3 regions of the Nocardia sp. NPDC050712 genome follow, and region 3 is predicted to be linked to each of the others. Evidence: riboswitches for the same ligand, from Rfam matches in the RefSeq annotation. Region 3 holds a riboswitch; each other region holds the start of a gene.
The links. A riboswitch is a leader RNA that binds a small molecule or an ion and turns the genes downstream of it on or off. The one in region 3 is predicted to bind cobalamin.
Positions count from the first base shown of each region.

Region 1: it holds a riboswitch for cobalamin, as region 3 does, so the genes downstream of both, AB0H76_RS19530 (ABC transporter substrate-binding protein) here and AB0H76_RS03340 (ABC transporter substrate-binding protein) in region 3, are expected to answer to the same signal.
Region 2: it holds a riboswitch for cobalamin, as region 3 does, so the genes downstream of both, AB0H76_RS26645 (CbtB-domain containing protein) here and AB0H76_RS03340 (ABC transporter substrate-binding protein) in region 3, are expected to answer to the same signal.

Region 1 covers NZ_JBFAHT010000002.1:1,836,101-1,840,304, reverse strand. The annotation lists gene AB0H76_RS19540 (non-ribosomal peptide synthase/polyketide synthase) at 1-1,277, shown strand, start outside; gene AB0H76_RS19535 (VOC family protein) at 1,336-1,707, shown strand; cobalamin riboswitch at 1,690-1,882, shown strand; gene AB0H76_RS19530 (ABC transporter substrate-binding protein) at 1,897-3,552, shown strand; gene AB0H76_RS19525 (ABC transporter permease) at 3,566-4,204, shown strand, end outside.
Region 2 covers NZ_JBFAHT010000003.1:1,343,287-1,347,490, reverse strand. The annotation lists gene AB0H76_RS26660 (A/G-specific adenine glycosylase) at 1-569, shown strand, start outside; gene AB0H76_RS26655 (alpha/beta hydrolase) at 571-1,311, opposite strand; gene AB0H76_RS26650 (antibiotic biosynthesis monooxygenase) at 1,342-1,659, shown strand; cobalamin riboswitch at 1,720-1,882, shown strand; gene AB0H76_RS26645 (CbtB-domain containing protein) at 1,914-2,108, shown strand; gene AB0H76_RS26640 (CbtA family protein) at 2,099-2,875, shown strand; gene AB0H76_RS26635 (hypothetical protein) at 2,911-3,408, shown strand; gene AB0H76_RS26630 (OsmC family peroxiredoxin) at 3,462-3,902, opposite strand; gene AB0H76_RS26625 (SRPBCC domain-containing protein) at 3,994-4,204, opposite strand, start outside.
Region 3 covers NZ_JBFAHT010000001.1:709,637-713,840, reverse strand. The annotation lists gene AB0H76_RS03345 (ABC transporter permease) at 1-390, opposite strand, end outside; gene AB0H76_RS03340 (ABC transporter substrate-binding protein) at 395-1,990, opposite strand; cobalamin riboswitch at 2,007-2,205, opposite strand; gene AB0H76_RS03335 (DUF427 domain-containing protein) at 2,214-2,501, shown strand; gene AB0H76_RS03330 (NADP-dependent oxidoreductase) at 2,570-3,580, shown strand; gene AB0H76_RS03325 (DUF4822 domain-containing protein) at 3,611-4,189, shown strand; gene AB0H76_RS03320 (TetR/AcrR family transcriptional regulator) at 4,197-4,204, opposite strand, start outside.

The DNA.
Region 1 (4,204 bases), on a different contig from region 3:
TCACCTGGTCCGCGCAGCCGGGGCGCATGGAAGCGGTCTTCCTCGAACTCGGCCGGGTGGCGGACCGCCCGATGACCGATGTGTACCGCACGCCCGCCTCGGTGGGCGTACTGGGCGGCTGCGCGAACAATCCGCAGGCGGGTCTGCTGGCCGCCGATGTGCGGCGCTGGGCGGCCGAGCGGTTGCCGGAGTTCATGGTGCCCGCGACGGTCATGGTGCTGGAATCGGTGCCGCTGACCGCCGGCGGCAAGCTCGATCGCAAGGCCCTGCCGGATCCGGAGTTGCTGTCCGCCAAGGAATATCGAGCCCCGCGCACCGGCCGGGAACAGGCCCTGGCGGAGTTGTTCAGCGAGATCCTGGGTGTGCGCCGGGTCGGCATCGACGACGATTTCTTCGCGCTGGGCGGGCACTCGCTGCTGGCGACCCGACTCACCAGCCGGATCCGGGCCGTCCTCGGCGCCGAGGTGCCGGTCCGGGTGATCTTCGACGCGCCCACCGTCGCCGAACTCGCGCCACGGCTCGACGACGAGGTTGCCGCGGGCATGGATTTCGATCCCGTGCTGGTGCTGAAGCGTTCGGGCACACAGCAACCGCTGTGGTGCCTGCACCCGGGCGGTGGGCTCGGCTGGTTCTACCAGCGGCTCGGCCAGGACCTGCCCGATCGGCCGGTCATCGCCGTCCAGTCCCGTGGCCTGAACGGCGGCCGGCTGGCCGACTCCTTCCCGGAGATGATCCAGGACTACGTCGCCCAGATCCTCGAACGCCAGCCCGAGGGGCCGTACTACCTGCTGGGCTGGTCCTACGGCGGGATCGTCGCGCACGCGCTCGCGAGCGAACTCGCCGGGCGGGGCCTGCCGATCGGGCTGCTGGGCATCATGGACAGCAAGCCGCCGGTCACCTCGGGCCCGCAACCCGATCTCTCCGAGGACGACGCGATGGCCGGTATCCAGGACTGGGTGGCCGACCGGTTCGGCGACCAGCTCGAATCCCCCGATGTGCAGGGTCTGGCCGAGCGCGCGACACGCGTGCTCGTCAACAACAGCAAGCTGCTCGACGGTTTCCGCACACCCTATTTCGACGGTGACGCAACCCTCTTCGCCGCCGCGATCGATGTGGAAGGCAATCGGCCCGCCGATGCGAAAGGCGAGCTCGAAGCGGCCTGGCGTCCCTACATCGGCGGGCGCATGGACATCTTCGACGTCGATTGCGCGCACGGCGACTTCGATCGCCCGGAGATGATGGGTCTGGTGGGCCGGATCCTGCGCGGGGTCCTGTGACGCGCTCGAGGTGACAAACGTCCAAGCCACCGGCGGCGGAAGCGGCGAGGATCAGAGCATGCACATCGAGAGGGTTACACCGAAGCTGGTTGTCGAGGGCGCGAAGGCGGCACTCGAGTACTACCGGGAGGTGTTCGGAGCCGAAGTGGGAGAACTGCACGAGGCCGACGGGCGCGTGACGTTCGCGGAGCTGGAATTGCCCGGGGGCGTGCTGTTCCAGGTCAAGGACGCCGACTCGGTCGATAGCGTTGCGACAGTGTTGCTGAGTGTGGTGGTCGACGAGCCGGACCGGCTCGCCGAGCGGATGGCCGCGGGCGGCGGGGAGATCGTGTTCGAGGTCGCCGATCAGCCGTATGGGATCCGGCAGGGCCGGGTGCGAGATCCGTTCGGGCACGAGTGGATCCTCGGTACGCCACTGCACCGCGGCTGACCTACATACTGCTAGGTTTTGTTCAGCAGGGAACACCGGTGCGAATCCGGGGCTGTCCCGCAACTGTGACCGAGGAGCAGACCTTCATCTACGGCCACGACCTTCCTGGGTTGGAAGGCCGAAGGCGAGCGTTGATCCGGGAGCCAGGATACCTGCGCCCTTTCAGGATCGAGCTTCACGAGGATGACAATGCGAGTGCCAACTCGCCGCCGGCTCCGCGCCGCGCGGCTACCCGATGGTGCGCCCGGCACGGGCCGCCATCACCGTTCCCCGGTCGCCGTGGTCGTGGCGGGACTGCTCGCCGTCGCCATGGTCTTCACCGGTTGTGCGTCGAACGAGAACGAGGGCGGCGCAGCGTCTTCGGCGCGGGCGCTGCGCGCGTCCGGTGACGGCGCCCTGACGATCTACAACTCCTACAAGATCGCCGGGCTGGACCCGATCGGCACCGGCACCAACTGGCTGTTCGACTGGGGTGTCGCGGAAAATCTGCTGCAGATCACCGAGACCGGCGAGGTCGCGCCGTGGCTGGCGGAGTCGGTGACCCGCGACGGGGACACCCGCTGGGTGGCCACCCTGCGCAAGGGCGTCACCTTCCAGAACGGCAAGCCGGTCGACGCCGTCGCCGTGGCCGCCGCGCTGACCAGGCAGATCGCCAAATCCGCTGCGGCCCGGGTCTATCTCGACGCGGCGACCACGGTGACGGTGGCCGGTGAGCAGGTCGTCATCACGACGCCGGCGCCGAACGCGATGGTGCCCGCCGCGCTGGCCGCGCGCGACAACTCCTTGCAGATCTACGACGTCGCCGCGATGGACGCCGCGGGCGGCGATTCGGCGAAGATCGTCGGCGCCGGCGCATACTCGGGCCCCTACGCGATCACCGCGTGGACACCGGACAATCTCGTGCTCGCCCCGTACGAAAAGCACTGGGAGGGCCCACCGCCGCTGCGGCGGATCACCGTCCGCGTGGTGCCCGACGAGCAGGCCCGGCTGGCGGGCGTGCGCAGCGGCGAAGCCGATATGGCGTTCTACCCGTCCACCGCGGCCAAGCTGGAGTTGCAGGGCGACAAGGACATGCACGTGCTGTCCTCCGAGTTGGCGCTGCAATCGCTGCTGGTCGAGATGAATCTGAAGGCCGGGATCTTCACCGACACCGCCGTGCGCAAGGCGTTCACCGCGGCGATCGACTACCAGGGCATCGCCGCCGACGTCGGCAACGGTCAGTTCGCCCCGGCCACCGGCCTGTACCCGCCCACCATGTCCTTCGCCGCCGACAGCCAGGTCTACGACCTGAACGAGGCGAAACGGCTGCTCGACGCGGCGGGCTGGGTGCCCGGCAGCGACGGCATCCGCGGCAAGGACGGCCGGAAACTGGTGGTGCGATTCGTGACTCAGGCTCAGGGGCCGGAGACCAACGATGTCGCGATCGCGATGAAAGACCAGGTGGCGCGCGCCGGTTTCGAGCTGCGCATCGACAATGCCGAGGATTCCGCCGCGGTCAAGAAGGACCCGACCGGGTGGGAATCCTCGGTGGCGCTGAGCGGTTCGCTCTCCGGCACCGCCGACCCGATCCAGCCGTATCTGGTGCGCTGGACCACCGGCGGCTCGTCCAACGCCCAGGGTGTGGCGAATCCGGAGATCGACGCGATCGGCGCGCAGCTGCGCGGCGAGTTCGACACCACCCGCCGCGACGCCCTGCTCGAGCGGGCGCAGCAGATCCTGGTGCGGGAGCAGGCCTATGTGGTGGCGGGCACGTTCAAGTACTTCACCGTGGTGACGGGTCCGGAGTGGGCCGACTACCGGGTGTCGAGCGTGCGCCGGCATCTGACCAGCCGGACCGGTGCCTGACGCGGCTCCGGCGATGCGAGTTCTCGTTCCGGTCCGGCGCCGGGTGGTCGAGGCGCTGCTGACGCTGCTGGGCGCGAGCGTGCTGATCTGGGCGCTGATGCCGTTGGCTCCGGGCAACCCGGCGCGAATGATCCTGGTCGCGCAGGGTGTCCCGGAGCCGCCGCCCGAGCAGATCAGCGCGCTCGAACGAACCCTGCATCTGGATCGGCCGGTGCTCGCGCAGTACGCGCACTGGCTGTGGGGTGTGGTGCGCGGCGATTTCGGGCTGTCGTTCGTCTCGGGGCGGCCGGTGGCGGGGGAGTTCGCCGAGCGGCTACCGGCGACGCTGACCCTCGCGTCCGCGTCGCTGGCGCTCGCGCTGGCGTTGTCGGTCGCCCTCGGCGTGCTCGCGGCCCGGTATCCGCGGCGGTGGCCCGATCAAGGCACCCGGTGGCTGGCGCTGGTGTTCGCCTCGGTGCCGGGATTCGTGGTGGCGCTGTTGCTGATTCAGGTGTTCGTGGTCGGGCTGGGTTTCGGCAAGGCCGCGCTGGACGGCACCTGGCGGCAGGTGTGGTTGCCCGCGATCTGCCTGGCGGTGGATCTGTCCGACACCTGGTCGCGACTGTTGCGGGCGAATCTGCTCGGGTTTCTGGAGTCTCCGACCGCGGAGGTG
Region 2 (4,204 bases), on a different contig from region 3:
AGGTGGACGTGCTGCTCGGGTTGCCCGGTATCGGCGCGTATACCGCCCGGGCGGTGGCCTGCTTCGCCTACGGCCAGCGAGTGCCGGTGGTGGACACCAATGTTCGCCGGGTGGTCGCCCGGGCGGTGCACGGGCGGGCCGAGGCCGGGAATCCGGCCACCCGCGACCTGCCCGAGACCGAGGCGCTGCTGCCGGTGGAGGTCGCCGCGGCCGCGAAATTCTCGGCCGCGCTGATGGAGCTCGGTGCGACAGTGTGCACAGCGCGCAATCCGCAGTGCGCGGTGTGCCCGCTGCCGCGCTGCGCCTGGATCGAGGCCGGGCGGCCCGCTTCCGAAACAGTGCGCCGAGTGCAGAAATACGAGGGCACCGACCGCCAGGCCCGGGGCCGGCTGCTGGACGTGCTGCGCGCCGCGACCGGGCCGGTGGAGCGGGTGCGCCTGGATCTCGCGTGGACGCGGGATCCCGGGCAGCGCGCGCGGGCGCTGGATTCGCTGCTCGTCGACGGGCTGATCGAGCAGACCGAGGACGGATTGTTCGCGCTGGCCGGCGAGGGCAGCCCGGTCGCCTGAGTCAGCTCAGGCGCCGCAGGAACGCCTCTACCTCGGCGCGGTAGAGCTCGGGTTGGTCGTCGTGCACGAGATGCCCGGCATCGGGGATCAGCGCGTAGGTGGCGTTCGGGTTGCCGGCCGCCATTTCGCGCATCTGCCCCGGCGGGGTGATGGTGAATTCGCCCTCGATGAGCAGCGTCGGTGCGCGCACCGCCTGCCATTCGGTCCAGAAGTCGCGGGTGCCCCACTCCTCGGAGATGTCGCGGAAGGTGGCGACCGAGCCGTGCAGGCGGTAGCCGTCGGGACCGTGCTCGAAGGAGTTCAGGAAGTAGCGCCCGGCGACCGGGCCGAAGTAGTCCAGGACCGCGTCGGCGTCCGGGAACGGCTGCGGCCAGGCCTCGATCATGGCGGCCCAGCCCGCGGCGGTGCGGCCCTTGAAGTCCGGCGCGATGTCCTCGACCACCAGCCCGCGGACCCGCTCGGGATGCTGGGCGGCGAACACCCAGCCGTGCAGCGCGCCCATCGAGTGCCCGATCACCACCATCGGCTCGGCGACGCTCGCGGTGGCGGCGGTGAGGTCGGTGACGAAGGCCTCGGTCGTCAGCTCGGCCGGTGCCGGCCGGCCGTGACCGGCCGCGTCGAAGGTGTAGACGTGCCCGTATCCGCGCAGCCAGTCCAGGTGATCGCCCCAGGTGCGCGCACTGCCCATCAAGCCATGTAGCAGCAGGATCGGCGTGCCTGCCCCGCCCTCGTCGTACAACACCGCCCAGATTCTGCCGCATAGACTCGGGTCATGGCTGTAGTGAAGATCAACGCGATCGAGGTTCCGGAGGGCGCGGGCCCCGAGTTGGAGAAGCGGTTCGCCCAGCGTGCGCACGCGGTGGAGGGCTCGCCCGGTTTCCTGGGCTTCCAGCTGCTGCGCCCGACCGCCGGGGACAACCGGTATTTCGTGGTCACCCAGTGGGATTCGGAGGAGTCGTTCGCCGCGTGGCGCGACGGCCCGGCCCGCACCGCGCATGCCGGCAGCGGCGACAAGAAGCCGGTGTCGACCGGCGCCTCGCTGCTGGAGTTCGAGGTCGTGCTCGAGGTCTCCCCCGCCGCCGCCTCCTGAGCTGCCACGAAATGCCCGGCGAGCTGCGGCGCGCCGGGCATTCCCATATCTCGGATACGCGTGTTGACGGCAGCTGCCTGCTCCTGTCACAGTTCGAAGGACAGACGCGAGGGTGATGCGGTAATCCGGTGTGAAGCCGGAGCGGTCGCGCCACTGTGATCCATGCACCGGGTGCTCCCAGGTGCCGGGAAGCCAGACACCGGCACCCATCGCACGGACCACTCGACGGGGACGCGTATCCCTAGGAGGAATTCATGGCCATCGCGCATACCCCCACCCGGGCAACCGATTCGCTGGCAACCGTGCTGGTCACGGTAGGTGTCGTTCTTCTCGCACTGCTCACGCTGTACCTGGTCGGTTTCGATCAGGGCGCCATCTCGCGCAGCGGGATGTTCATGCATGAGCTGATGCACGACGGACGCCACCTGCTGGGGCTCCCGTGCCATTGATCGGAAGTCTCAAGACCCTGCTGATCCGTGGTCTGCTGGCCGGCTTGATCGCCGGCCTGCTGGCCGCGTCGGTGGGCTACTTCGTCGGCGAACCCAAGATCGACGCCGCCATCGCCATCGAGGAAGCCGCCGCGGCGGCCGAGTCGCCGGGCGCCGAGGCCGGTCATTCGCACGGCGACGAGGAAGAACCCCTGGTCAGCCGGGACGGGCAGAAGGGCGGCCAATTCCTGGCGCTCGGCCTGGCCGGGCTCGCGCTCGGCGCCATCTTCGCTTCGGTCGCCCATGTCGCACGGCGGCACAGCACGCTGACCGGACCGCGGCTGGCCTTGGCCCTCGCGGCCGGTGGCTGGCTCGCGATCGTCGCGGTGCCCTTCTTCAAATATCCGGCGAACCCGCCCGCGGTGGGCGACCCGGAGACGATCAACGACCGCACGCTGCTCTGGGTCGCCGCGGTGCTGCTCGGCCTGGCCGCTGTCGGCGCCGGGACCTACGTCTACAAACTGCTCGCGGCGCAGCTCGGCACCGTCCGGCTGATCGCCGGGGTGGCGGTCTTCGTGCTGCTGCTCACGCTCGGGTACGTCTTCCTGCCGGGTGTGGACGAGGTGAAGGCGGACTTCCCGCCGAGTCTGCTGTGGCAGTTCCGGGTGGCCTCGCTGGCCCAGACCGCGACCCTGTGGGCCGCGCTCGGGCTCGGCTTCGCGGCGCTGACCGAATTCGCCGCTCGCAATAGCACCGAGGTACGAGAACCGGTCGCTACCGCGGGGTGATCCGGAACCAGAACGTCGAGGGCAGTGTCGGTCTCATGACCGGCACTGCCTTTTCCGTATGGCCCCACAGTCTTTCGCTCGCACCGATCCGGGAGCCCGCACGGGCGCCGCGCTCGGTCACGCTGGCCTTCGGCGCACTGGTCGCCGCCCTGCTCGCCGGCGTGGCCGAGGCGCTCGCGCAGGCGGCGTTGATCGTGGAACGGTCCGGCGCCGATCTCGGCGGCCTGGCGACCGGTCTGGCCATGCGCGCGGTGATCTACCTCGTCGTGCTGGCCGTGGCCATCCGGATGACGCACGGCGACCGCTGGGCTCGCCTGGTCCTGACCTTCGGTCTCGGCCTGCTGGGTCTGGCCTCGCTCCTCGTGGAGCCGATCCGAGCCGTGTTGTCCGCCAACGACTTCGGTGACCTCTTCGACAACGTCACGGCCAGCGGCGTCGGCATCGCGATACTCCGGGCCGGCCACGTGCTTGCGGTGCTGATCGCGATCCCGGCGATGTACCACCGCACCGCCCGCCCCTACTTCCGCGCCTGACGCATGGCTCCCCGCGTACCCGTGGTACGCGAAGAACCAAGCGGCAGTGCGAATTACACGAGCGCGGCGTCGAGGGTGACGGTGTCGACGCCGGCCAGGGCCTTGCTCACCGGGCAGCCCGCCTTGGCGGCCGCCGCCGCGGCGGCGAACCCGTCGGCGTCCAGGCCCGATACCCGGCCGCGCACCGTCAGCTTGATCTCGCTGATCCGGAAACCGCCCGCCGAGTCCGGCCCCAGGGTGACATCGGCGCTCACGTCCAAGCTCTCCGGGGTCCCGCCCGCATTCGCGATCTGCGCCGAGAGCGCCATCGCGAAGCAGGACGAATGCGCGGCGGCGATGAGCTCCTCCGGGCTGGTCGTGCCGTCGGCGTTCTCGGCCGAACGCTTCGGGAACGACACGTCGAACTTGCCGGCGCCGGAGCTGGCCAGGTCGACCTGCCCGGAGCCGTCCTGCAGCCCGCCGGTCCAGGCGGTGCGTGCGGTACGTGTTGGCATCACGGTCCTTTCAAGGGGTTTCGATTCGTCGCCACGAACCTACTCGCCGCGATCGGTCCGCGAGGCGGTTACCGGCTTGTGGTCAGCGCGCTCACGGCGCGGTGCGGCGATCGAGTTGTTCGAGCACCCGCGGCCACGCGGCGCGATGCCGGTCGCGCGCCGCTTCGGTCGCAAAACCACTGTGCCGCAGCCGAAGTCGGATACCGCGCGGTTGGTGCACGAACTCGATGGTGACGACGGTTTCGGCGCCCTCGGTGCCGGCGGCGCCGGTCACCCAGCTGAACTCCACCAGCCGCTCCGGT
Region 3 (4,204 bases):
ACTGCCCGCGCGTGCGCCCGCGGCCAGACCGAGTGCCAGCGCCGCCGGAATCAGCAGCACCGCGGTGATGCCCGCCAGCGTGACGCTGTTGGCGGCCCGGCCGAGCAGGATGTCCGCCACCGGCCGGCCCGAGATCAGCGAGGTGCCGAAATCGCCGTGCAGGAACCCGGACATCCAGTCCGCGAAGCGAATCGGCGCGGGCCGGTCCAGGCCGAGCTGGGCGCGCATCGTCGCCAGCTGCTCCGGCGTCGGATCACCGCCGCCGGTGCGGGACAGCAATACCGTGGCCGCGTCCGAATCCAAAGCTTCGAAGAGCGCGAACACCAGCAGCGCGACGGCGGCGAGGATCCCGATCCCGCCGGCGCCGCGCCGGGCGATATATCCGAGCACGGTGTTACCGGGCGGCCAGCCAGGTGGACTGGTAATTGGCCCAGTCGTCGGTGCCGGGCACACCGTTGCGGACCCCGCCCACGTGCTTCTTGGCGGCGTCCGGTCGCTTGGCGAAGCTGTGCAGGATGTAGCCGCCCTCGTTCCAGAGTTCGTCCTGGAGTTGGAAATACAGCTCGCGCCGGCGCTGCGGATCCATGGCCGCGCGCGCCTGGGCGAATTTCTCGTCCCAGCCCGGCCGCCGCCACCCGGTGCCGTTGCTGGGCGCGCCGCTCGTCATGGTCTGGCCGTAGAAGTAGTCGAGACTGTAGTTCCACCAGCCGATATGGCTGAGCGCGGCCTTGCCGCTGACCTGCGAGAAATAGGTGTCCGCGGGCACCGATTCCAGGTTGACGGTGATACCGGCGGCTTTCGCGTGCTCGGCGAACAGGGTCGCGGATTCGAGCATGCCCGGCATGCCGTCCGCGGTCGGCAGGGTCACCGTGAGGTTCTCCCGCCCGGCCGCGCGCAACAGTTCCCGCGCCCGCTGCGGATCGTAGGTGCGCTGCGGCAGCGTGTTGTTGTAGTACGGCGCGCTGTTGCCGTAGACGTCGTTGCCGATCTCGGCGTAGCCGTAGTACACAGCCTCGACCATGGCCTCGCGATTCACGGCCAGGCGCATGGCCTGCCGCACCCGCGGGTCGTCGAACGGCGCGGTGTCCACCCGCATCTGGAACGCGCCCATCAAACCCGCGGGCGGCACCACCACCGTGGTGTCCGGATCGCTCTCCAGCGTGCGCGCCTGCAGGTACGAGATCTCATGCACCACATCGGCTTCGCCGGACAGGAAGGCGTTCACCCGCGCCTCGGTCTCCGCGATCTGGATGATCTCGACCTCGTCGAGGTGCGGCCGACCGTCCCAGTATCGATCGTTGCGCCGCAACAGGGTTCGGTCGCCCGGCGACCAGCTCTGCAACACGAACGGGCCGGTGCCGACCGGCAGGACCGAGCCGTCGATGACGCCGGTGCCGTCCTTGACGATGTAGCAGTACCAGCCCGCCAGCACCGAACCGAAGTCCGCCAGTGGCGTTTTCATCGCCACCACCACGCCGAGATCGCCGTCGGCCCGGGTGCGCGTCATGTCGACCACCGCGAGGTCACCCGAGGACTGCTTGGCCGGATCGAGCATCCGCTCGAAACTCCAGAGCACATCGCGCGCGGTCAGCGGGCTGCCGTCGCTGAACCGCACGCCCGGGCGCAGCGTGATCCGCCACTCGCTGCCATCGGCGTTGGGCTGCAACGATTCCGCCAGGCGATAGCGCAGCGTCAGGTCGTTGTTGTAGGCAACCAGCTTGTCCCACACGTTCTTCGACACCGCGCCGCCCGCCGAACTGCCGGCCCGATGCGGATCGAGCACGTCCGCACTCGCCGACCGGCCGGCGATCGCCGACCGCAACCGGCCGCCGTCGCGCGGCGGCCCCTCGGCGCCCGCCGGGCCGCTCTCGGTGCCACAGCCCGTGAGCACCGCCGTGCCGCCCAGTGCGGCGACGCCGAGCGCGCCCGCGCTGGTGAGCAGGAACTTTCGACGCCCGAAACCGGGTCGTCCCATCATGTAGTTGTTCATAGCCATCCTCGTGGGGTGATCCCGGTACCGCGGGCGCAGGTATCCTGGCTCCCGGATCAACGCTCCCCACCGGCCTTCCAACCTGGGCAGGTCGTGGCCGTAGACGGTGGATCGCTCCTCGGTGACAGTTGCGGGACAGCCCCGGATTCACACCGGTGTTCCCTACGCCGGTTGGAAACCCTACCGGCTGGCGGGCATCCGAGATCCTCGCCATAGTGGAGACATGGCAACCGCAACCTGGAACGGCGTCGTCATCGCGCAGAGCGACAAGACCGAGATCGTGGAAGGCAACCACTACTTCCCGGCCGAATCCGTGCACGCCGCGTACCTGAAGAGCTCCGAGACGCAGACGGTCTGTCCGTGGAAGGGCACCGCCGGCTACTACACGCTGGAGGTGGACGGCGAAACGAACGAGGACGCCGCCTGGTACTACCCCACGCCCAAGGAAGCCGCCGCGCAGATCAAGGATCACGTGGCGTTCTGGCGCGGGGTCGTCGTGACCGACGAGTGAGCCCGGTGCCCGGCCAGTGACTGTGTTGTTCGGGCAAAAGCCCAGCTCATAGCCCTAGGGTGGGCACTATGCGGGCGATTGCGTTCGACGAGTTCGGCGGGCCGGAAGTACTGCGGCCCGTCGAGATCCCGGTGCCCGAGCCCACCGGCGACCAGGTCCGGGTCGCGGTGCGCGCGGCCGCGGTGAACGCCTCGGACTGGAAGACGCGCTCCGGCATCCTGACCTTCGGGGACAACCGGTTTCCGCAGTACCCGGGCTGGGAGGTGGCCGGCACGGTCGACGCGCTCGGCCCCGACGCCCGCGGCTTCGCGGTCGGCGACGAGGTGTTCGGCTGGACGCAGGCCGGTGGCTACGCCGAGTACGCCCTGAGCAGTGCGCTGGCGCGTAAACCGGCGGGGCTGGACTGGGCCGACGCCGTCGCACTGCCGATCGCGGTGAACACCGCCGCGAAGGTGCTGGCCATGCTGCGGGTGCGGGCCGGGGAGACACTGCTGGTCAACGGGGCCTCGGGCGTGGTCGGCTCGATGGCGGTGCAGCTCGCGGTCGCCGCGGGCGTCACCGTGATCGGCACGGCCTGCGAACGCAATCAGGACCTCGTCCGCGCGCTCGGCGCGATACCGACAACCTATGGGGACGGCCTCGCCGATCGGGTCTGGGCCCTGGCCCCGCACGGTGTCGACGCGGTGTTCGACACCGCACAGCACGGCGGCCTGCCCGCGGCGATCGCCCTGCGCGGCGACACCGGCCGGATCATCGCCATCGCCGATTTCGCCGCCGCGCAACTCGGGGTGGTCGCCGCCGCCCTGCACGGCGTCGACGCGGTGTACGACGCCTTCCGCTGTGCCGAATCGGTAGTCGGCTACTCCGGCACCTGGCTGGGCGAGTCCGCCGCCGACTGTCCGCCCGGGCGGCCGCTGGTGGACCTGGCCGGAAAGGTTGCCGAGGATATCCGCAGCGGCAAGTTCCGCTTGGCGGGCCCGGCCCGCACCTTCCGCCTGGAGCACGCGGCGCTGGCGCATCAGGAGATGGAGCATGGTCACGGGACGGGGAAGGTCGTGCTTCTCATCAATCGGCCTTGAGTTTGCTAGTCGATAACTAGCATCGGTGCGATGACCGATAAACAGATGCTGACGAAGAAGGTCGTGGCCCTTGCCGCGGCCACCGCGACGCTCGGCCTGCTCGGTGCATGCAGCAGTGACGACACTGACGACAACAGTTCGAGCACGTCGACCGTCACCACATCGACGAGCACGTCCGCCGCGATGTCCACCGCGTCTTCGGCCCCGATGCCCTCGTCGGTCCAGCCGGGTACGCCCGCCGCGACCCTGGCCGCCACGGCCTGGGAGACGACCTCGGCGACCAACGCCTCAGGCACCGAGGTCCCGCTGACCGACGACAACGTCAAGAACTACGTCGGCTACGCCTACTTCAAGCCGGACGGCACCTTCACCATGGTCAACCTCGACGACTCCCCCAAGATGCGCGGTGACTGGACCGTCTCGCCGGACGGCAAGACCCGCACCATCGTCGTGAAGAACGAAGCCGGACAGGAACAGTCCCGGCGCACGGTCGACATCGTCGCGCTCGACGACAAGGAATTCACCTACCGCGTGTATCCCGATGCCGCCGACAAGGCCGTCTACTACGACATCATCCACACACCCACGACCCACCCGGAGCCGCGGTAGCGCGACGCTAGGCCG